3 regions of the Streptomyces sp. NPDC048442 genome follow, and region 2 is predicted to be linked to each of the others. Evidence: riboswitches for the same ligand, from Rfam matches in the RefSeq annotation. Region 2 holds a riboswitch; each other region holds the start of a gene.
What was found. A riboswitch is a leader RNA that binds a small molecule or an ion and turns the genes downstream of it on or off. The one in region 2 is predicted to bind cobalamin.
Positions count from the first base shown of each region.

Region 1: it holds a riboswitch for cobalamin, as region 2 does, so the genes downstream of both, AB0D18_RS11070 (cobalamin biosynthesis protein) here and AB0D18_RS17440 (ribonucleoside-diphosphate reductase subunit alpha) in region 2, are expected to answer to the same signal.
Region 3: it holds a riboswitch for cobalamin, as region 2 does, so the genes downstream of both, cobN (cobaltochelatase subunit CobN) here and AB0D18_RS17440 (ribonucleoside-diphosphate reductase subunit alpha) in region 2, are expected to answer to the same signal.

Region 1 is NZ_JBEZKB010000005.1:346,007-349,258, forward strand. It holds gene AB0D18_RS11065 (cobyric acid synthase) at 1-328, opposite strand, end outside; gene AB0D18_RS11070 (cobalamin biosynthesis protein) at 325-1,317, opposite strand; cobalamin riboswitch at 1,354-1,492, opposite strand; gene AB0D18_RS11075 (hypothetical protein) at 1,636-1,857, opposite strand; gene AB0D18_RS11080 (inorganic phosphate transporter) at 1,871-3,163, opposite strand.
Region 2 is NZ_JBEZKB010000010.1:86,370-89,621, reverse strand. It holds gene AB0D18_RS17440 (ribonucleoside-diphosphate reductase subunit alpha) at 1-1,672, opposite strand, end outside; cobalamin riboswitch at 1,812-1,953, opposite strand; gene AB0D18_RS17435 (GNAT family N-acetyltransferase) at 2,024-2,524, opposite strand; gene AB0D18_RS17430 (YbdD/YjiX family protein) at 2,616-2,819, opposite strand; gene AB0D18_RS17425 (carbon starvation CstA family protein) at 2,816-3,252, opposite strand, start outside.
Region 3 is NZ_JBEZKB010000011.1:220,119-223,370, forward strand. It holds gene cobN (cobaltochelatase subunit CobN) at 1-1,158, opposite strand, end outside; cobalamin riboswitch at 1,235-1,362, opposite strand; gene AB0D18_RS19205 (hypothetical protein) at 1,440-2,813, shown strand; gene AB0D18_RS19210 (precorrin-8X methylmutase) at 2,921-3,252, shown strand, end outside.

The DNA.
Region 1 (3,252 bases), on a different contig from region 2:
CCGCCGTCCCGAAGAAGCCGCGCGCGCTCATCTCGCCCACCGGCTTGCCGAGCAGCACCACCTGGCTGGACCTGTCGCTGCCCGGCTTGAGCAGCACCGGGTTCATCAGCGCCGTCGGCTCGACCCGCGCCGCCTGCGCCTGCATCGCCTGGGCGCGCCCGATCTCCGCACCCTCGCGCGTCACGAACGAGTTCAGCGACATGTTCTGCGCCTTGAACGGGGCGACCTTCACCCCCTGCCGCACCAGCCACCGGCAGATCCCCGCCGTGACCACGCTCTTTCCCGCGTCCGACGTGGTCCCCGCGACCAACAGCCCGCCGCCACTCATGAGTTACGTCCCTTCACGTACGAGGCCGCCAGCCGCCCCGCCGCACACACGGCCAGGGCCAGCAGATTCACCCGGCGCGACAAACGCACCGCACGCTCGATGTCCGGTACGGCGACGGGCCGCCCGGTCTCCCCGTTCAGCACGGCCCGGTGCTCCACGCGTCCCGCGTACGACAGCGTCCCGCCGAGCGTGACGCCCAGGGCGCCGGCGAACGAGGACTCCACCGGCCCCGCGTTGGGGCTCGGGTGCTTCGCGGCGTCCGCGCGCCAGGCCCGTACCGCACCCCGGGGATCGTCCCCGGCGAGCACGGCCAGCGCGGCCGTCAGCCGGGCGCCGGGCCAGCCCGCCACGTCGTCGAGGCGGGCCGAGGCCCACCCGTAGCGCCGGTGGCGAGCCGACTTGTGGCCGACCATCGCGTCCAGGGTGTTCACCGCCCGGAAGGCCACCAGACCGGGCACGCCGCCGACCGCGCCCCACACCAGTGCGCCCACGACCGCGTCCGAGGTGTTCTCGGCGACCGACTCCACGACCGCGCGTGCCATCTGCTGCCCGTCCAGGGCCTGCGGGTCCCGCCCGCACAGGTGCGGCAGCCGCTCGCGGGCGACGTCGAGGTCACCGGAGGCGAGGGCTCCGCCGATGGCACGGGCCTCGCGCCCCAGCGACGTACCGCCGACAACAGACCAGGTGGCGGCGGCGGTCAGGGCGACCGAAGCGACGGGGGAGCGGCGTACGGCGCGCGCGGCGACGGCCGCCGCCCCGGCGGCCCCGCCGACGCAGACCAGGGTGTGCAGTGCGCCCCAGCCGCGGTGGTCGCGCCACAGGATCCGCTCCACCGCGCCCGCTCCCCGTCCGAAAGCGGCGACGGGGTGGCCCCGCCGGGGGTCGCCGAGCAGGAGGTCGCCGAGGAGTCCGGCGGCGGCGCCGTACGCGAAGACGCGGGCGGGACTCGGGCAGGGGGTGGCTGAACTGCGGGTTCCGCAGCCGGGCATGGTGATGTGTCCTTAACTCAGGGTCCGCGCCCTGGTTCGACGTGACGAGCGGCTGGGAGTTCCTGGCTTCCGTACGACCGGGTGGGTCGGTACGTGACAGTGGCGGGACCGCGCCGGATTCGCACCGGCTTCCTCTCCATGCCGCCGTATTGGCTCCGGCAGTCCACCACGCCCCGAGAACACCCGTCAACCTGGGCTTGACCTGCGCCGCTCCGCGGAACTCGGGGGCGTACGCAGAACCGCCCCGCGCGCGAGGCACGGGGCGGTGAGGTGAAGCGTGGTGCGGGCGACGACGGGTGGTGCCGACGACGCGCGGGTTCAGGCGACGATCAGGAAGATCCCGTACGCCACGGCCGCCGCGCACAGCGCGAAGCAGGCGTACGCGCCGGTGCGCGCCATGGCCACGGAGCCGCCCGAAGCGGCGGCGCTCGCCTGCTTGGAGAGGCCCACGATGCCGAGGGTGAACAGGCCCACCAGACCCACGGTGGCCACGAGACTGACACCGAAGACGGTGCCGAGAGCTGCCCAGTCGATGTTCATGTCGGGTGCGTCCTTAGACCGAAGCGGCCGGGCGGGCCGCCTCGGCGGGGGAGTGGAGGGTGGCCTTTATGTCGCCGGTGGCGGAGTGCGTGACCTCGTGCGGGAACACACCGGCCGGGGGAGGGGAGACCGCCGCCATGGCGGTCGTGACGACGCCCGCGGGCTCGGCCGCGGGCGCTGCCGGGGCCGTCGCCGGGGCGTCCAGGTCGTCGGCGGTGACGTTGGTGTGGTCGACCGGCTTGCGGCGCGACAGGACGTAGATCAGGCCCGAGCCCGCGACCAGCAGGACCGCCACGGCGGTGACGCCCCAGGCGCCCTGACCCGTCAGGTACTCCGCGGCGGCGGCGACCAGACCGGCCGCCGGCAGCGTCAGACCCCAGGCGACGAACATCCGGGTCGCGGTCGACCAGCGGACCACGCCGCCCTTGCGGCCGAGGCCCGCGCCCATCACGGAGCCGGAGCAGACCTGGGTGGTGGAGAGGGAGAAGCCGAGGTGCGAGGAGGCCAGGATGACCGTCGCGGCGCCGGTCTGGGCGGCGAAGCCCTGCGGCGGACGGAGGTCGGTGAGCCCCTTGCCCATGGTGCGGATGATGCGCCAGCCGCCGAGGTAGGTACCGGCGGCGATGGCGACACCGGCCGAGACGATGACCCACAGGGGCGGGTTGGAGCCGGGCGCCAGCACGTTGCCGGTGACCAGGGCCAGGGTGATGACACCCATGGTCTTCTGTGCGTCGTTGGTGCCGTGCGCGAGCGAGACGAGACCGGCGGAGGCGATCTGGCCCGCCCGGTAGCCCTTGGCGGTGGCCTTCTCGTCGGTCTTGCTCGCCAGCTTGAAGGTGAGCCGCGTCGCCAGGTAGGCGGCGATGCCGGCCACGATCGGCGCGGCGATGGCGGGCAGCAGCACCTTGGTGATGACGACGCTGCCGTTGACGCCGGAGGTGCCCACCGACATCAGGGTGGCGCCGATGAGGCCGCCGAAGAGTGCGTGGGAGGAACTGGACGGCAGGCCGATCAGCCAGGTCAACAGGTTCCAGAGGATCGCGCCGACGAGCGCCGCGAAGATCACTTCTGTCGTGATGCCGCTCTCGTTGATGAGCCCGCCGGAGATCGTTTTCGCGACCTCGACGGAGAGGAAAGCACCAACGAGGTTCAGCACGGCGGACATGGCCACCGCCGTCTTGGGTTTGAGAGCGCCGGTCGAGATGGTGGTGGCCATCGCGTTGGCAGTGTCGTGGAAACCGTTCGTGAAGTCGAACACGAGAGCGGTGACGATCACGATTCCGAGAAGGAGCGTGATGTGTTCCATTTACCCAGGCAATCGTTTGAGGTCAGTGGCTGTTGGAACGTAAGCAACCCGAGTGAACGGAAGGTGAACTGGGCAGGGCGTCCCGGTGA
Region 2 (3,252 bases):
GCTCGGCGAGGTCGCAGGACGCCTCGTACGCCGCGAGCATGATCCGCTCGGCGATACGGGTGGAGAGCGCGGCCGCCTCGGGGGAGTCGAACGGCAGCTTCAGCTTGAAGAAGACGTCCTGGAGGCCCATGGCGCCCAGGCCGACGGGGCGCCAGCGGGAGTTGGAGTTCCCGGCCTGCTCGGTCGGGTAGAAGTTGATGTCCACGACGCGGTCGAGGAAGGTGACGGCCGTGTGGACGGTCTTGTCCAGCCGGTCCCAGTCGATCTCGCCGCTGTCCAGGACGAAGGCGCCCATGTTGATGGAGCCGAGGTTGCAGACGGCGGTCTCGCCGTCGTTGGTGACTTCGAGGATCTCGGTGCAGAGGTTGGAGGAGTGGACCGTGTGGCCGGGTTCCGCCGTCTGGTTGGCGGTGCGGTTGGAGGCGTCCTTGAAGGTCATCCAGCCGTTGCCGGTCTGCGCGAGGGTGCGCATCATGCGGCCGTACAGCTCACGCGCCGACATGGACTTCTTGGCGAGACCCTCGGCCTCGGCCTTGCGGTACGCGGCGTCGAACTCGTCGCCCCACAGGTCCACCAGCTCGGGGACGTCGGCGGGGGAGAACAGGGACCACTGGCCGTCCTGGTCCACGCGGCGCATGAACTCGTCCGGGATCCAGTGGGCGAGGTTCAGGTTGTGCGTACGGCGGGCGTCCTCACCGGTGTTGTCGCGGAGCTCCAGGAACTCCTCGATGTCCGCGTGCCAGGTCTCCAGGTAGACGGCGGCGGCACCCTTGCGCCTGCCGCCCTGGTTCACGGCCGCGACCGAGGCGTCCAGGGTCTTCAGGAACGGCACGATGCCGTTGGAGTGCCCGTTGGTGCCGCGGATCAGGGAGCCGCGGGCGCGGATGCGCGAGTACGAGAGGCCGATGCCGCCCGCGTGCTTGGAGAGGCGTGCGACCTGGTGGTAGCGGTCGTAGATCGAGTCCAGCTCGTCCATCGGGGAGTCGAGGAGGTAGCAGGACGACATCTGGGGGTGGCGGGTGCCGGAGTTGAAGAGCGTCGGCGAGGACGGCAGGTAGTCCAGGCGGCTCATCAGCCGGTAGAGGGAGGCGACTTCGGCGAGAGCCCGGTCGGAGTCGTTCTCGGCGAGGCCGGAGGCCACCCGCAGCATGAAGTGCTGCGGGGTCTCGACGACCTGGCGGGTGAGGGGGTGGCGCAGGAGGTAGCGGCTGTAGACCGTGCGCAGGCCGAAGTACTCGAAGCGGTCGTCGCCTGCCAGGTCGATCAGCGCGTCCAGCGCCGCCGCGTGCTTGGTGACGAAGTCGGCCGTACGGTCCGCGATGAGCCCTTCGCGGTGACCGACGGCGACGGACTCGGAGAAGCAGTTGACGCCCTGGGTGGCCGCCTCGTCCCGGATCGTACGGGCGAGCAGGCGGGCCGCGAGGCGCGAGTACGCCGGGTCCTCGGAGATGAGACCCGCGGCGCCCTCGGTGGCGAGCTCCCGCAGCTCGGCGGCGTCCGAACGGGCGTTGCGCCCACGCAGGGCGGCGGCGGCGACCCGGCCGGGGTCGGTGTCGGGAAGGTCGGCGGTCAGGTCGGTCAGGGTGCGCAGGAGCGCGGTCCCGGGCGCGTCCTGGTTTCCTTCGTTGCCCTGTACTGCCTGGGTGGCCGGATCGACTGGCGCGATGGTCACGTGGGGGCTCTCCCTCGCTCGGCGCGGGGCCTGCGGAGGAGGGGGCGCGCGGGCACACGGCACCCGGGAAAAGGGCACGCGTCGCCTGGCGTCCACCGGCCCAATCGCGAGGCCCGGACGTATCGGTATCCGGTTCGGTCGAGCCGGATGCGCTGTCGGCAGGTCCTCGGACTTGGCGGTACGCAAAAGCGCACATGACACACCGTTGCGGGACAGTTCCGGATTCTCACCGGATTCCCCTGCGACGACAGCGAGCACGAGCATACATGTGGTGGGTCCTCGTTGAAGAACCCACCACATCTAGTGTCGCGCGCCGTAACACTTCTCCAGTGGAAGTGGCGCAGAAGGGCGCTAGAGCTCCAGTTTGTACGTCAACAGGGATAGTCCGGGCATCGGTTCCCAGTCCCGTTCCGGGGTTCGTACGAAGCCCAGCCGCTCGTAGATCCGGTGTGCGCCGCGCATCGTCGGCTGGGTCGACATCACCACGCGTACGACCCCCTCCTCGGCCTTCGCGCGGGCCGTACAGGCGCGTACGAGGCTTTCGCCCGCCCCGCGGCCACGGGCCCGGTGCGCGACCGCGAGCATGCGGAATTCGGCCTCGCCGGGCACGGCGATGTCCTGGAGGGGGCTGCCCTGGGGAGCGTAGGTGACCGTCCCGAGGAGAGTGCCGTCGGTGTCGACGGCGACCAGCAGCTCGCCCTGGGCGGCCCGGGGTGCGGCGTCGCGCAGTACGGACGCGTACGGGTTCTCCTCGCCGCCCTCCAGGAGGCCGTCGTCCAGGTAGGCGCGGGCGGTGATCTCGCCGGCTTCGGCGTATTCGTGGGGCTCGGCGGCCCTGATCGAGAGGTCCATGGGCGCAGTGTGCAACGCGGACGGCCCGGCGCCCCACCCCATATCGAGGGGCGGGACGCCGGGCCGTACGGCAGTGCCGGGCGGGCGCTGCTCAGCAGCAGCGGAAGCCTTCGCGCGGGTTGCCCTCGCGGGCGTCGGTCCGGGCGCGCTCGAAGGCGCGGCGGGTCATCACGGCGGCGTCAGGATCGTGCGACCTGGTATGCACGACATACCGGTCGTACGCCGCCTCACCGGTGAACTCCCGTACGTACCAACGCAGTCGGGACATTTGGTGCCGGAGTGCCGCGGTGCTCATGCTTTGCTCTCCTCCTTGGCCGAGCCACCGGCCGAGCCACCGGCCGAGCCACCGGCCGGGCCACCGGTCGAGCCACCGGTCGAGCCGCCGGCCGGTCTGCCCTCCGGGCCGACGCCCGCCGCGACCAGCTCCGCCTTCTCCTCCTTGGTGGCGAAGAGCGAGGCGGGGGCGACGATCTTCGACTCCACGTAGGGGGTCTCGCTGGTCGTGACGGCCGCCGGGTGGCGGATCGCCTTGAGGCAGGCGCGGCAGGCCTCGAAGAGGACGACCACGATCAGCACGGCGAAGAGGATCGAAAGGACGCCGTCGACCGTGGAGTTGGTGACGATGGTCTCCATCTGGTCGCGGGTCTTGGCGAGTTTGAACTTCTCAAGACCGTCGTCCAGCGCGCCCTGGTAGACGTCGCGCTGGGCGAAGAAGCCCACCTTCGGGT
Region 3 (3,252 bases), on a different contig from region 2:
TTCGTCGCCGTCGCCGGAGACGAGGCCGGGGATCTCCTTGGTACCGAAGTCGTAGCCCTCCTCCTTGAGGCGGCGGAGCAGGGCGATGGCGCTGGCGGGGGTGTCGAGGCCGACCGCGTTGCCGATCCGGGAGTGCTTCGTCGGGTACGCGGAGAGGACGAGGGCGATGCGCTTGTCGGCGTTGGGGATGTGCCGAAGTCGTGCGTGGCGTACGGCGATTCCGGCGACGCGGGCGGCGCGCTCGGTGTCGGCGACGTACGCGGGCAGGCCGTCCTCGTCGATCTCCTTGAAGGAGAACGGGACGGTGATCAGGCGGCCGTCGAACTCGGGGACGGCGATCTGGCTGGCCGCGTCGAGCGGCGAGACGCCCTCGTCGTTGTCCTCCCAGTCGCTGCGCGAACTGGTCAGGCAGAGCGCCTGGAGGATGGGGATGTCGAGGCCGGTGAGGGCGCCCGCGTCCCAGGACTCGTCGTCGCCGCCGGCCGATGCCTCGGCGGGGCGGGTGCCGCCCGCGGCGAGGACGGTGGTGACGATGGCGTCGGCGGCCCTCAGTGCGTCGATGAGTTCGGGCTCGGGGGTGCGCAGCGAGGCGACGTACAGCGGCAGCGGCCGGGCTCCGGCGGCCTCGATCTCGCCGCACAGGGCGTCGATGAAGGCGGTGTTGCCGCTCATGTGGTGGGCGCGGTAGTAGAGGACCGCGACGGTCGGTCCCTCGACCTCGCGGGCCGTGCGCTCCAGCGGCCCCCATGAGGGTGCGGGTGCGGGCGACTCGAAGCCGTGGCCGGTGAGCAGGACGGTGTCGGAGAGGAACCGGGCGAGCTGCTCCAGGTTGGCGGGGCCGCCGTGCGCCAGGTAGGCGTGGGCCTCGGCGGCGATGCCGACGGGGACGGTGGAGGCTGCCATCAGCTGGGCGTCCGGGGCCTGTTCACCGGTGAGGACGACGACGGGGCGGCCGGTGGCGAGGACCTGGTCGAGGCCGTCCTGCCAGGCGCGGACACCGCCGAGGAGGCGCACGACGACGAGGTCGGTGCCGTCGAGGAGCTCGGGGAGGTCGGACAGCGGGAGCCGGGAGGGGTTGGCGTAGCGGTAGCTGACCGGGCCGTCCGAGGAACGGGCACTGAGCAGGTCGGTGTCGGACGTCGACAGGAGCAGGATCATGCGGCGTCGGGCCTTCCTCGGGGTGTCCACGCCCCGGGCGGTGATCGTCGATGGATTCCCCCGCCCGGCCGGAGCCGGGAGCTTGGGGAAAGGAGTTCCTGACTCGTCCGGCCGGTGGGCCGGACTCACAGTGGCGGGACCGCGCCGGAATCGCACCGGGCTTCCTCCTCTGTCGCCTTCGGTGGCGACAACGGGCCCGAAGGCCCGCCACCAGGCATATTAGGGCCCCGGGTCAAGGCGGCGGCACCCGGTTGTCGAACGGCGGCCGGGTGCGGGTCGGTATGCTCGCCGCCATGTCCCCACCTGCCATTTCGCCGCTGCCCGCGGGAGAGAGCTCTGCCAGGACCCGTGGTGACGCGTGCCCGGGGTCCCTGCGGCTGCACCGCGCGGACGACGGGGCGCTGGCGCGGGTGCGCGTGCCCGGTGGCGTGCTGGCCGCGGGACAGGCCGATGCGCTCGGTGAGTTGGCCGGGCGGTGGGGCGATGGTGACATTCACCTCACTTCCCGCGGCAATGTGCAGCTGCGCGCCCTGACGGCGGACTGCGGCGGCGAACTGGCCCGGGTGCTGGGCGGATCGGGGCTGCTGCCCTCCGAACGGCACGAGCGGGTACGGAACATCGTGGCCTCTCCCCTGTCGGGACTCGACAACTTGGGGCGGGCCGACGTCGGTCCGTGGCTGTCGGAGCTCGACGGGCTGCTGTGCGGGAGCGACCGGGCGGCGGCGCTGTCGGGGCGGTTCCTGTTCGCTCTCGACGACGGCCGCGGCGACGTGGACGCACTGGGCGGCGACGTGACGCTGCTGGCGCGGGGCGGCGACAGGCTGCCGGCGCAAGGCGGCGACGGGGAACTCCCGGCTCACGACGGCGACCGGGCGCTGCTGCGCATGGGTACGGCGCGGGAGGCGGTGCTCGTCCCGTACGGACAGGCGGCGCGGGCCGCGCTGGTCGCCGCCGAAACGTTCCTCGACAGTGCGCCGGACGCGGGCACCTGGCGGGTGGCCGATCTGCCCGACGGCGCCGACGCGCTCCTCATGGAGGTGGTACGGGCGCTGCGGTCGGCCGGTGTCGGCGCGGAGCTCGCTCCGAGCCCCCCACGGCCCCGTGCGGCGGCGGCTCCCGGGCCCGGCATCGTGACCGGGGCGGGGCGTGCCACCGCGGCCCTGTCCGTGGGCGTGCCCCTCGGGCGTATCACCGCGGCACAGTGGCGGCTGCTGGCGGACACCGCCGGGCAGCACGGTGACGGGACGCTGCGGCTGACCCCGTGGCGCGGCGTCGTCGTGCCCGGGGTCGCCCCGGAACGGGCCGCCGGTGCGCTGCACGCGCTGGGCGAAGCCGGTCTGGTCATCGGGGCGGACTCGCCCTGGACCGGTGTCGGCGCCTGCATCGGCCGGCCCGGCTGTGCGAAGTCCCTCTCCGACGTACGGGCCCTGGCGGGGGCCGCTGTGGGACCTGTCGGGGCGCTTCCTGTCTACTGGTCCGGGTGTGCGCGCCGGTGCGGGCATCCGCACGGTGACCGGGTCGACGTGGTCGCCACAGCCGAGGGCCACGAGGTCGCCGTCGTAAGGGGCAGTATCCGCGACGAGCCGGTCCTCGTTCCCGGAGGTTCGCACGCGTTGTCCGCCACGGTGGCGGCCGCTCGCGGGACGCGGGACTGACACCGCTGCACCGCCTGCACCACCCTTCCGATCCATCACGTCCGTATCCGCAATCCGTAACCGCATCCGCATCCGCATCCGCATCCGCAGAAGAGAGCGACAGCACAGTGCATCAGTACGAGAAGGACGGACCGGCGATCTACCGCCAGTCCTTCGCCACGATCCGCGCCGAGGCGGACCTGGCGGGCCTGCCCGCCGACGTCAGCCAGGTCGCGGTCCGTATGATCCACGCCTGCGGCATGGTCGACCTCGTGCAGGACCTCGTGTTCAGCCCGAACGTGGTGGCCGACGCCAGGGCCGCGCTGCGGGCCGGTGCGCCCATCCTGTGCGACGTGCAGATGGTCGCCAGCGGCGTCACCCGCAAGCGGCTGCCCGCGGACAACGACGTGCTGTGCACGCTGTCCGACCCCTCGGTGCCCGCCCTCGCGAAGGAGCTCGG